DNA from 3 places in the Candidatus Thalassolituus haligoni genome. Region 3 is predicted to be linked to each of the others. Evidence: predicted binding sites of a transcription regulator. Region 3 holds the regulator's gene; each other region holds the start of a gene.
What was found. Region 3 encodes FliA, which starts transcription of late flagellar genes. Its sites were predicted from a motif close to CTAAAGTTNNNNNNNNNNCNGCCGATA; they were not measured.
Positions count from the first base shown of each region.

Region 1: a site for FliA is predicted at 1,654-1,680, ahead of fliD (flagellar filament capping protein FliD). Genes of this name have one in related genera too.
Region 2: a site for FliA is predicted at 1,654-1,680, ahead of SOJ49_RS06120 (flagellin). Genes of this name have one in related genera too.

Region 1 covers NZ_CP139482.1:1,350,251-1,353,532, reverse strand. The annotation lists gene fliD (flagellar filament capping protein FliD) at 1-1,599, opposite strand, end outside; gene SOJ49_RS06125 (flagellar protein FlaG) at 1,709-2,089, opposite strand; gene SOJ49_RS06120 (flagellin) at 2,151-3,282, opposite strand, start outside.
Region 2 covers NZ_CP139482.1:1,345,585-1,348,866, reverse strand. The annotation lists gene SOJ49_RS06120 (flagellin) at 1-1,570, opposite strand, end outside; gene nth (endonuclease III) at 1,800-2,435, shown strand; gene gloA (lactoylglutathione lyase) at 2,498-2,902, shown strand; gene SOJ49_RS06105 (hypothetical protein) at 2,975-3,282, opposite strand, start outside.
Region 3 covers NZ_CP139482.1:2,914,983-2,918,264, reverse strand. The annotation lists gene flhF (flagellar biosynthesis protein FlhF) at 1-918, shown strand, start outside; gene SOJ49_RS12965 (MinD/ParA family protein) at 920-1,741, shown strand; gene SOJ49_RS12960 (RNA polymerase sigma factor FliA) at 1,793-2,482, shown strand; gene cheY (chemotaxis response regulator CheY) at 2,818-3,204, shown strand; gene SOJ49_RS12950 (protein phosphatase CheZ) at 3,220-3,282, shown strand, end outside.

The DNA of each region.
Region 1 (3,282 bases), 1.6 Mb from region 3:
GTTGTTATCCACACTGGTGAAATACACCTGGGACGACGCGCCATATTTGTTGGAGGTAATACTGAACGACGGATCGCTGGCATTGTGATCCACAGAGACAGAAAAGCCGCTGTTGGCGATGTTTTCTGCGCTGTTAATTTGTAATGCCAGCTCTTTTGCCAGGGCGTCGCCACTGTCGTAGCTGCCATGGGTCAGTTGCACCTGGGCCATGGTGCCGTTCACCCGAATGGTGAAGTTGTCGTTGCTGTCATCAATCGACACCGCAGCACTGAAATCCAGACCCGCGACACGGCCGCCCTGATACATTGCCTGGGTGGCCAGCTGGGTGACATGGACATCGTAGCTGCCTGGTTGAGTATTGATCGAGTCGTTGACGTAAGTTACCTGACTGTCGGTGGTCAGACCCGACTTGGCCAGAATACTGGCAACGGCACTGCGGTCGGACGTGATCGCCTCGTTAAACGCAGTCTGATCAAAATAGAGCAAATAATCGTTGTTCTGATCGGTATTCACCCCGAGTTCCGTCAACGAGCGGAAAGCAGAGCCCGACAACCCGGCAATCGGCTGGCTGATCAGTGACCGTACCTGATACTGGATCGAGCGTATGGTGGAGTCTCCCAGCAACAACCCGGCCTGTTCGTTGGCCGAATCGTAGGTGCTGAGCTCGTCGCTGAACTGCTTGAAGGTATTATAGGCATCGACAAATGCCTGAAGGTTTTCTGATAGCTGCTCCACATCTGCGGCCACCGTCACCGTCACCGTATTGCCGACATCGGCATTTTGCAGATTCAGCGTAACGCCCTTCACCACTTCATCCACGGCGTTGCTGCTGCGGGTAATATTCAGGCCATTGACCCGTAGCTGGGCGTCTTGTCCGGTGCTGGTTTCTTCCAGGGACGAATAGGCGCTCTGGGAAGCATTAAACGCCAACGCCGACAAGCCTGTGGTTAACTCGGCCCCGGAGCTGTCCAGCGCTTGAATCCGCATGGCTTGCTCTTTACCGGTGTCGGCCGAGGTCATCAGCAGGCGGTAACCACTGCCGTCGTTGATAATAGATGCCGTCACACCCATATCGGCGCTGTTAATGGCATCACGAATGCCACTCAGGGTGCGATTGGAATTGTCGATCGAAATGGTAGTACCGGGTTTGTCCGGGTTCACATCCTGTCCGGTCAGGTTGCCATCGGTGTCGTAGTTGTTTTCACCAAAGGTGAAGACCAGTTTGCCAGTGCCAACGATTTCATCAAAACTGGTATAACGGTCACTGGCCAGAGAATGAGCTCTGGCGGTATTGAGTACCTCAATGGTATAGCTACCAGGTTCGGCCACGCTGGAAGTGGTCGCGGTAAGAATCTCCTCGTTGGAAGACGTCGCCACAGTGGCATTCGCCAACGACGGACTGGCCAGCTTGCTCACAGCGGAATCGAGCGTTGAAAGCTGCGACTGTATTTCGCCATAAGCGGTAATTTTAGCTTCTACCAACTGCTGTTTTGAATCCAGCCTCAGATCCGAGGCCTCGCGCTCGGCATTGATAATGTTTTCCACCAGCTCGGTGGTCAACACGCCAGATCCCAGGCCCAGCGACTCAATAGATGCCATCAGTAACTCCCGCTGGCCATATTCGACCACTCATAAAAAAACCCACACTGACGTTATCGGTCAGTACGGGTTTTTCTTGAGCCGGGAAATCCCGGATCCTGTTTGTCGCCTAGACCTGGGCACTGAACAATAACGATGGTTCCTCATCATTCAATTTTTGCGCCAGTTCAAGGGCCAGTTCACTGGGAATCTGGCGAATCAGTTCTTCGGACTGCTTGTCGTAGACCCGAATAATAGTCTCGCCGCTGCTTTCATCCAGTTGAAAGTCCAGTGTCCGTTCCGATTGCTGCACGTATTCGTTAATACGAGAGATGGCTTCCTGCACCTGCTGCTGGTCAGGAACGGCGCTTGACTGCCCCTGGTTGCCAGCGGCTGGCAAGTCTTTGCCGGTTCCGGTTGTACCCAGTGGACTCTGGCCGTTGTTGTCACGATACATGGTGGCAACGTTGGCAGGGATTCTGGTGGTTGAATTCACGTTAATGTCGCTCATGTGGTTCACCTCACGGTCTTGAAACGATCAGTGGTGGCCGTCAGGCCACCACGTCTGTGGGTTAACCCAGCAGAGACAGAACTTGCTGACCTGCAGCGTTTGCCTGAGCCAGAACGGAAATACCTGCCTGCTGCAACACCTGGGTACGAGACATCTCGGCTGTTTCTGCTGCAAAGTCTGCATCCTGAATCCGAGAGTTGGCCGCATTCAGGTTTTCCGAGGTCACTTGCAAGTTACTCACGGTGGATTCCAGACGGTTCTGGATCGCACCGAGATCGGCACGCTGGGAAGCCACCTGTTCGATCGCATTGTCGACTGACTTGATCGCCGACTGAGCGCCTTCGAAGGTCGAGATGTCGATATCTTTCAGATACTGGCCATCTTCACCACCGCCGTACGTGCCCGCTTGCAAGCCCAGAGCCGACAGCTCATCAGCACCGTTCTCACCATTACTGACTTCAATCGCACTGGCCGAAGTCAGCGTTACGGTTGAATAGGTCGTGCCGGCGGTATTCGCGTAGGTCGAGGAGGTACCCGACAGATCCGCTTCACCCACTCCGGCTTCATCGGCGCTTAAACCAATGGCGTTACCAAAGTTGCTGGAATCAAAACCCGCCGCCGCATTGGTTGATGCCTTGTTGTCGATGGCCACCGAAATGTTACGGCCATCGGCAGCGGTCAGGGTGATCGACTCACCGTTATCTTCCGCCATCACACCGGTCTGACCGGATACCGAGTTGATTGCATCGATTGCGGTTTGACGGTCACGTCCTTCATCACCGGTCAGATTGATCGCCGTGGTTTCGACGTTATTGATCATCACCGTACCGGTCGATCCGGCAGCCGCTTTGTCCAGCAGACTGGTATCACCACCACCATTCATCGTGGTGGCATTCACTTCAGCGGTCACCCCGGTTTCTGCGCTCGACTTGTTGATCGCAGCGGCTACGGCGATACCACCGGCAGCGGCATCACTGGTCAAGGCGACAGTATCGGAGGCAGTATCATCCCTGGCATTGGCACCCTGAATAGACGTACCGTTAATCACCAGATCGCCGTTTTCCATAGCGTTTGGCGTCACCGCCTGGGTGACTTCACTACCAGAGACAAAACCACCTTCGATAGCAAACGTGCCGTTAGTGACATCCACTTCGGAACTGGTACCAGTACTACCAGAGGTGAACACCAGGCTG
Region 2 (3,282 bases), 1.6 Mb from region 3:
CGCCATCGGTACCAGACGTTTCCGATGTCGCAGTGGCAATATCCATATTGGCGCTGCCAGAGCGAGCAACGACATTGGCATCCGCCCCTACTTCGGTCGTGGTGAACGTCAGGCTGCCATCATCATTAGCAGACGCGGCGACCAGGGCATTACCATCGGCATCCTGGAAGTTGGCGTCGTTGGCAATGGCATTATTGATGTGCAAAGCCAGGTCTTCGGCATTGTCATACGTGCCGACACTGCCCGTGCCACCATTGGCAGAAGGATCGTAGGTAGAATCCAGCGTCAGGGTCTGGAACCCAGAGTTATTGACGTTGAGTTCAAACGTATTGTTGGTTGCATTAACAGCCGTACCAGCGGCAATTGACATATCCGCCGTCGTAAAGGTAGCGGCTGACTCAGCAGACGAGATAGACGACGTAGTCACCGTACTGGTAATCGCAGCCGCACGGCCGGAGTAAGTGCCCGCCGTCAGACCCGAGTTACGAATATCGCCGGTGCCAGTGCCCTGACCACCTTCAACTTCGATATCAGACCCATCCTGAGAAATCAGCGTGAAACCACCGTAGCTGGTGCCACTGGAGAGACCAGTCGCTGCTTCGGTCAGGTTACCGGAAGTGCCCAGATCCACCGTGATATTACGGCCATCTTTCGCCTCCAGCGTCACACCGCCGCCATCACCACCGTCCGTAGCCACCACACCGGTCTGGTCAGACTTGGCGTTAATGGAAGAAATCACTGAATCACGGTCGGCAGAGGTGTCCAGCCCACCCGTTGCCAAACTGATATCCACGCCATTCAGCGTCATGGTACCGGAGGTCTGACCCGCCACCATCTCACTGCCAGACGCCACGTTAGTGTTCACTTCAGCCGTGACACCGGTTTCATCCGACTTGGCATTGATGGCGGCCACTTTGGCAATCGCCGACGCTTCACGACCCGACACAGACGAAGTGTCATCACCGCTGCGGGAAGGATCAATCGCAGTACCATTAATAATCAGATCGCCGCTGCGCAAGCCGTTTTCATTACCCAGAGCGCTAACGCCATTAGCCTGACCCACACCGAGCTTGTCGGCGGTCAGTTCAGCAATCGAAACATCCACCGTTTGACCGGCATTGGCACCAATCTGGAAGGTCGCAGAAAAAGAACCATCCAGCAGTTTACGACCGTTAAAATCGGTTTCTTCCGAAGTACGGGTAATTTCCGCCACCAGCTGATCCACTTCTGCCTGCAACGCCTCACGATCGACATCGGAGTTGGTCGAGTTGGCCGACTGAACCGCCAATTCACGAATACGCTGCAGGTTTTCGTTCACCGAACCCAACGCACCTTCTGCGGTCTGGGCCAGGGCGATACCATCACCGGCGTTACGAACCGCCACTCCCAGACCCTTGATCTGGGAAGTAAAACGGGTAGAAATGGCCAAACCGGCCGCATCATCTTTCGCACTGTTAATGCGAAGACCCGAAGACAGACGCTCCAGAGCCTGCTGATTCGCGGACTGTGACTTGTCCAGGTTGCGCTGGGCATTCAAGGACGCGATGTTGGTATTAATAATTTGGGGCATGGTCTATCTCCTATGAGAATCTGGAGCCACCACCATCGCTGATGGGTGTTTGGCAGTGCTCCGCCTAACAGTTTCATAGTCGTTAACGGCCCACCTTCAGAGTTCTTTAGAAGTTTTTTGATTGCCCCGCAGCCGGGGATTCTCCGTAGGGGGCGTAATCTGCTGGGCTGTGCTGGCCGGTCATGGCACAGTACCCACCCCTGACCTGTGATTGATTCTGAATTGCTCCATGAATAAAGCAAAACGTACCGAGATTTTCAGCCGCCTGAGAGCAGCCAACCCCGAACCAAAAACCGAGCTGGAATACAGCACCCCTTTTGAGCTGCTGATTGCGGTATTGCTGTCGGCCCAAGCGACGGATGTGTCGGTCAATAAGGCCACTCGCAAGCTCTATCCGGTGGCCAATACTCCAGAAACGTTGCGGGCATTGGGTGAAGAGGGTCTGAAGCAATACATCAAAACCATTGGTCTGTTTAACAGCAAGGCCAAAAACGTCATCAATCTCTGCGATATCCTGATCCATCAGCACCAGAGTCAAGTGCCTCAAACCCGTGAAGCGCTCGAAGCATTACCCGGCGTTGGCAGAAAAACCGCCAATGTGGTGCTGAACACAGCGTTCGGCCAGCCAACTATTGCAGTCGACACCCATATTTTCAGAGTATCTAACCGTACCCGTATCGCATCGGGCAAAGACGTGGTTGAAGTGGAGCAACGGCTATTACGGCTGATACCGAAAGAATTCCAGCTCGATGCCCACCACTGGCTTATTTTGCACGGTCGTTATACCTGCATTGCCCGCAAGCCGCGCTGTGGTTCATGCTTGATAGAAGACCTGTGCGAATACAAACAGAAAACGTCGGACTGAACGGCTGCCTGGCAACGGGTTCAGAACACCCAACCCAACCGGATAAACAAGAGAGGTTCACCATGAGAATGCTGCACACCATGTTGCGAGTAGGCGACCTGCAACGCTCCATCGACTTTTATACCCAGGTGATGGGTATGGAACTGTTGCGTCAGCACGACAATAAAGATTACCAGTACACACTCGCCTTCGTTGGTTATCAGCCAGAAAGTGAAGGCGCTGTGCTGGAGCTGACCTATAACTGGGGCCAGAGCGAATATGACCTCGGCAATGCCTACGGCCATATTGCACTGGAAGTAGACGACGCTGCCGCAGCTTGCGATAAAATTCGCGCCAGCGGAGGCAAGGTAACTCGCGAAGCGGGCCCGGTGGCCGGTGGTAAAACAGTGATTGCTTTTGTCGAAGACCCGGACGGCTACAAAATAGAACTGATCGAAAAGACTCCGAGTTTTCCGATCGAACTTTGAGCCAACCGGCTTGCAGATACATCTGAAGTAAACATTCCGACACTTCAAACAGGGCACCGTGTGACAGCGGATTTATGCCCTGGCTGGCTGGGCAGCTGCACTGCTCTCTGCCGCACTGCCCTGCGTGGCGTTTGCCGATTGATGCTGAATATTGCAGCTGAGCTGATCTTCTTCACATACCCGGCGCGTCAACGCCAGGAATACCCCCAGTGATGCCAGTAACAAAGCACACGCGACCAAAATCGCCACTGGGTAGTAGAGGTTGCCCGCCAGCTCCAGCTGACTGTATTTAATAATCATAATCAGCGCTTCCAGCACCAGAGCGATACAGACGGTGCCGACAAAACGGGAAATGGTACGGCGCACGCTGACAAAAATAC
Region 3 (3,282 bases):
GTCAGCCACGGTGGCAGCGCCTGGGATACTGGTCGTCCGATCACTTGGAAGCAAAGCCAGCTGTGGCAGCGTTGCCAGGATGTCGGGCTGGAACCATCCTGGTCGGATCGGATCGTCTCGCAGGTCACAGAACAGAACGACATGGGGCTGGCCTGGAAGCAAGTGTTGCGGCAGATGGCGGTCGATTTGCCGGTCGCCAAACAGGGCAGTCTCGACAAAGGTGGCGTCTTTGCCCTTGTGGGTCCGACCGGTGCCGGAAAAACCACCACCATTGGCAAACTGGCCGCCCGCTTTGTTATCCAACACGGTGCTGATGCCGTCGCGCTGGTGAGTATCGACAGCTATCGCGTTGCCGCGCATGACCAGTTGCGTTCAGTGGCCCGGATTTTAGGCGTGGAATTACACACCGTGGCCCCAGGCGAAGACTTGGCGGCGACGCTGGAAACACTGACGGGTAAGAAAAAGAAGCGCCTGGTGCTGGTCGATACCGCTGGCCTGGCGAGTCAGGATCCATCGTTTCAGGGACAGTTATCGATGTTGAAGCAGGCCTGTACCTGCAAGGGCAGTGGTCCGCGCATGCGCTGCTTGCTGACCTTGCCGTTGACCAGTCAGGGACGTTGCTTGCAGGAAAATTATGAACACTTCAAACCGGCCGGACTGGCGGGCTGTATTTTTACCAAACTGGACGAGTGTTTCAGTCTTGGGCCTGCCATGAGTGTGGCAGCCCTGACCCGGTTGCCATTAGTGATGATTGCGGATGGCCCGAAGATTCCCGATGACCTGCATTATCCGGATGCAGGCAAGTTAGTCAGGCTAGCGGAGCAAATGGCGCGTATGGCGCGTACCCGCTGGCAGGCCGCAGAGGCCATGAGTCTGGCCAATTGTCGCCAGACCGGTTCCCAACAAGGAGTTCATTAATATGGCAAATCATCCTGTTCAAGTCATTGCAGTCAGCGGTGGCAAGGGAGGCGTGGGTAAAAGTAACGTCTCCGTCAACCTGGCGATCGGACTGGCTGAGCTGGGGCGTCGTGTTGTGGTATTGGACGCTGACCTTGGATTGGCCAATATCGATATTCTGTTGGGTATCAGTTCCGCCCGCACCATTGAAAATGTACTGGCAGGGGAGTGTGACCTGCGCGACATCATGGTTCGTGGCCCTGGCGGTATTCGTATTGTACCGGCGGCCTCTGGTACCCAGAAACTGTCGCAGCTGAACAATAGGGAGCATGCCGGGTTGATACAGGCCTTCAGTGAGCTGGGCGACGATATCGACGTCTTGATCGTTGATACCGCAGCGGGCATCTCCGATACCGTGCTCAGTTTTGTGTGTGCGGCTCAGGAAGTATTGCTGGTAGTGACCGACGAACCCACCTCGATTACCGACGCCTACGCCCAGATCAAGTTGTTAAGTCGGGATTACGGCATGTTCCGCTTTCGTATCGTCGCCAATATGGTTCGTACCCCACAAGACGGCCATGCGCTATTTGCCAAACTCACCAAGGTGACGGATCGCTTCCTCGACGTGGCTTTGCAGTATGTCGGCGCGGTTCCCCAGGACGACGCCGTCAAACGGGCGGTGCAGCGTCAGAAAGCGGTGATTGAAACCTATCCCCGTTCCCGTGCGGCGATTGCCTTCCGGGCGCTGGCGAAAAAAGTGGATGCCTGGCCATTACCAACGACACCACGGGGTCATCTGGAATTTTTTGTTGATCGGCTGGTGCAGCAACAGGTTGGAGTGTGAGTTGTGAATCGGAGCAGTTGCCTCGCCTATACCGAGGTTGAAAAACACAAGGTGGATGAGCGTGTGCACGAGCACGCGACTCTGGTCAAGCGTATCGCCCATCACATGATGGCACGGCTACCGGATTCGGTGCAGGTCAATGACCTGATCCAGGCTGGCATGATTGGCTTGTTGGAAGCAGCGCGTAAATACGATGGCGACAAAGGCGCCAGCTTTGAAACCTATGCTGGCATCCGTATTCGGGGTGCCATGCTGGATGAAATTCGTCGGGGCGATTGGGCACCACGTTCGGTGCATCGCAACAGCCGCCGGATCAGTGAAGCGATCCAGCAAATAGAAGGTGAAACCGGCCGCGATGCGGAAGACAGTGACGTGGCTGAGCGTCTGGGACTGAGTGCCGACGACTATCACGCAATCCTGCGCGACAGCGCTGGATGCCGACTGTTCAGCTATGAAGAAATGCTCGAAAACAACGACGGTACTGATGGCGTTGATGCCCTGTTGTCCAGCAGCGATGATCCGTCCCACAGTATCGAACGGAGTGCCTTTCAGCAGCAGCTGGCGGATGCCATTCGCGGCCTGCCGGAGCGGGAACAACTGGTGTTATCGCTCTATTATGATGAAGAACTCAACCTCAAGGAAATAGGCGCCGTACTGGGAGTGAGTGAAAGCCGGGTGTGTCAGATTCACAGTCAGGCGGCCCATCGGTTAAAGGCTCGACTGGGTGGCTGGGCAAGCTGAATCGATAGGACGCATTGCCATCGGGACTGTACGACGTTGAGTGCGCCCGACACGGAGTCAATACGGACTTGAGTTCATACAACGGGCGGGTTCTGCTCCCGTCTTTTGTGCTTGTTTTTTCAGTTTTCCCCTGTCTGGCCGATACCCTTGTTGACAGTATGAAACCGCAGGGATTGCGGTTGTTAGTGGTTGGCCATGGCGACAACAGGAAACTCTCCAGGCTTGCTGGATAACCGTCAGACTGGGTCTACACTTGCAGTAGAGTCCTTGAGTACTACGGGTATCAATGGGCATCAGAAACGGCTTGTTAGAAAAGTCGACTATTGGAGGTCGTTTTGGACAAGAACATGAAAATCCTCATCGTTGACGATTTTTCCACGATGAGACGCATCGTTAAAAATTTGCTGCGCGATCTGGGATTTACCAACACCGCAGAAGCAGATGATGGATCAACCGCCTTGCCGATGCTGCAGCAAGGTGACTTCGATTTCCTGGTAACAGACTGGAATATGCCAGGTATGACAGGTATCGATTTGCTCAAGAAAGTGAGGGCAGACGAGCGCCTGCGAAGCTTGCCCGTATTAATGGTGACAGCAGAAGCCAAGCGCGAGCAGATCGTGGCGGCTGCTCAGGCTGGTGTTAACGGTTACGTCGTGAAGCCATTTACTGCTGCAGTGCTCAAGGAAAAGATTGAAAAAATCTTTGAGCGTGTCGAAGGCTAACTCCAGGGTTTACCCATGTCCGAGAGTAATTCGCAACAACTGGCGCAGTCGACCAGCCTGGCAATGAAAAACCTGGCG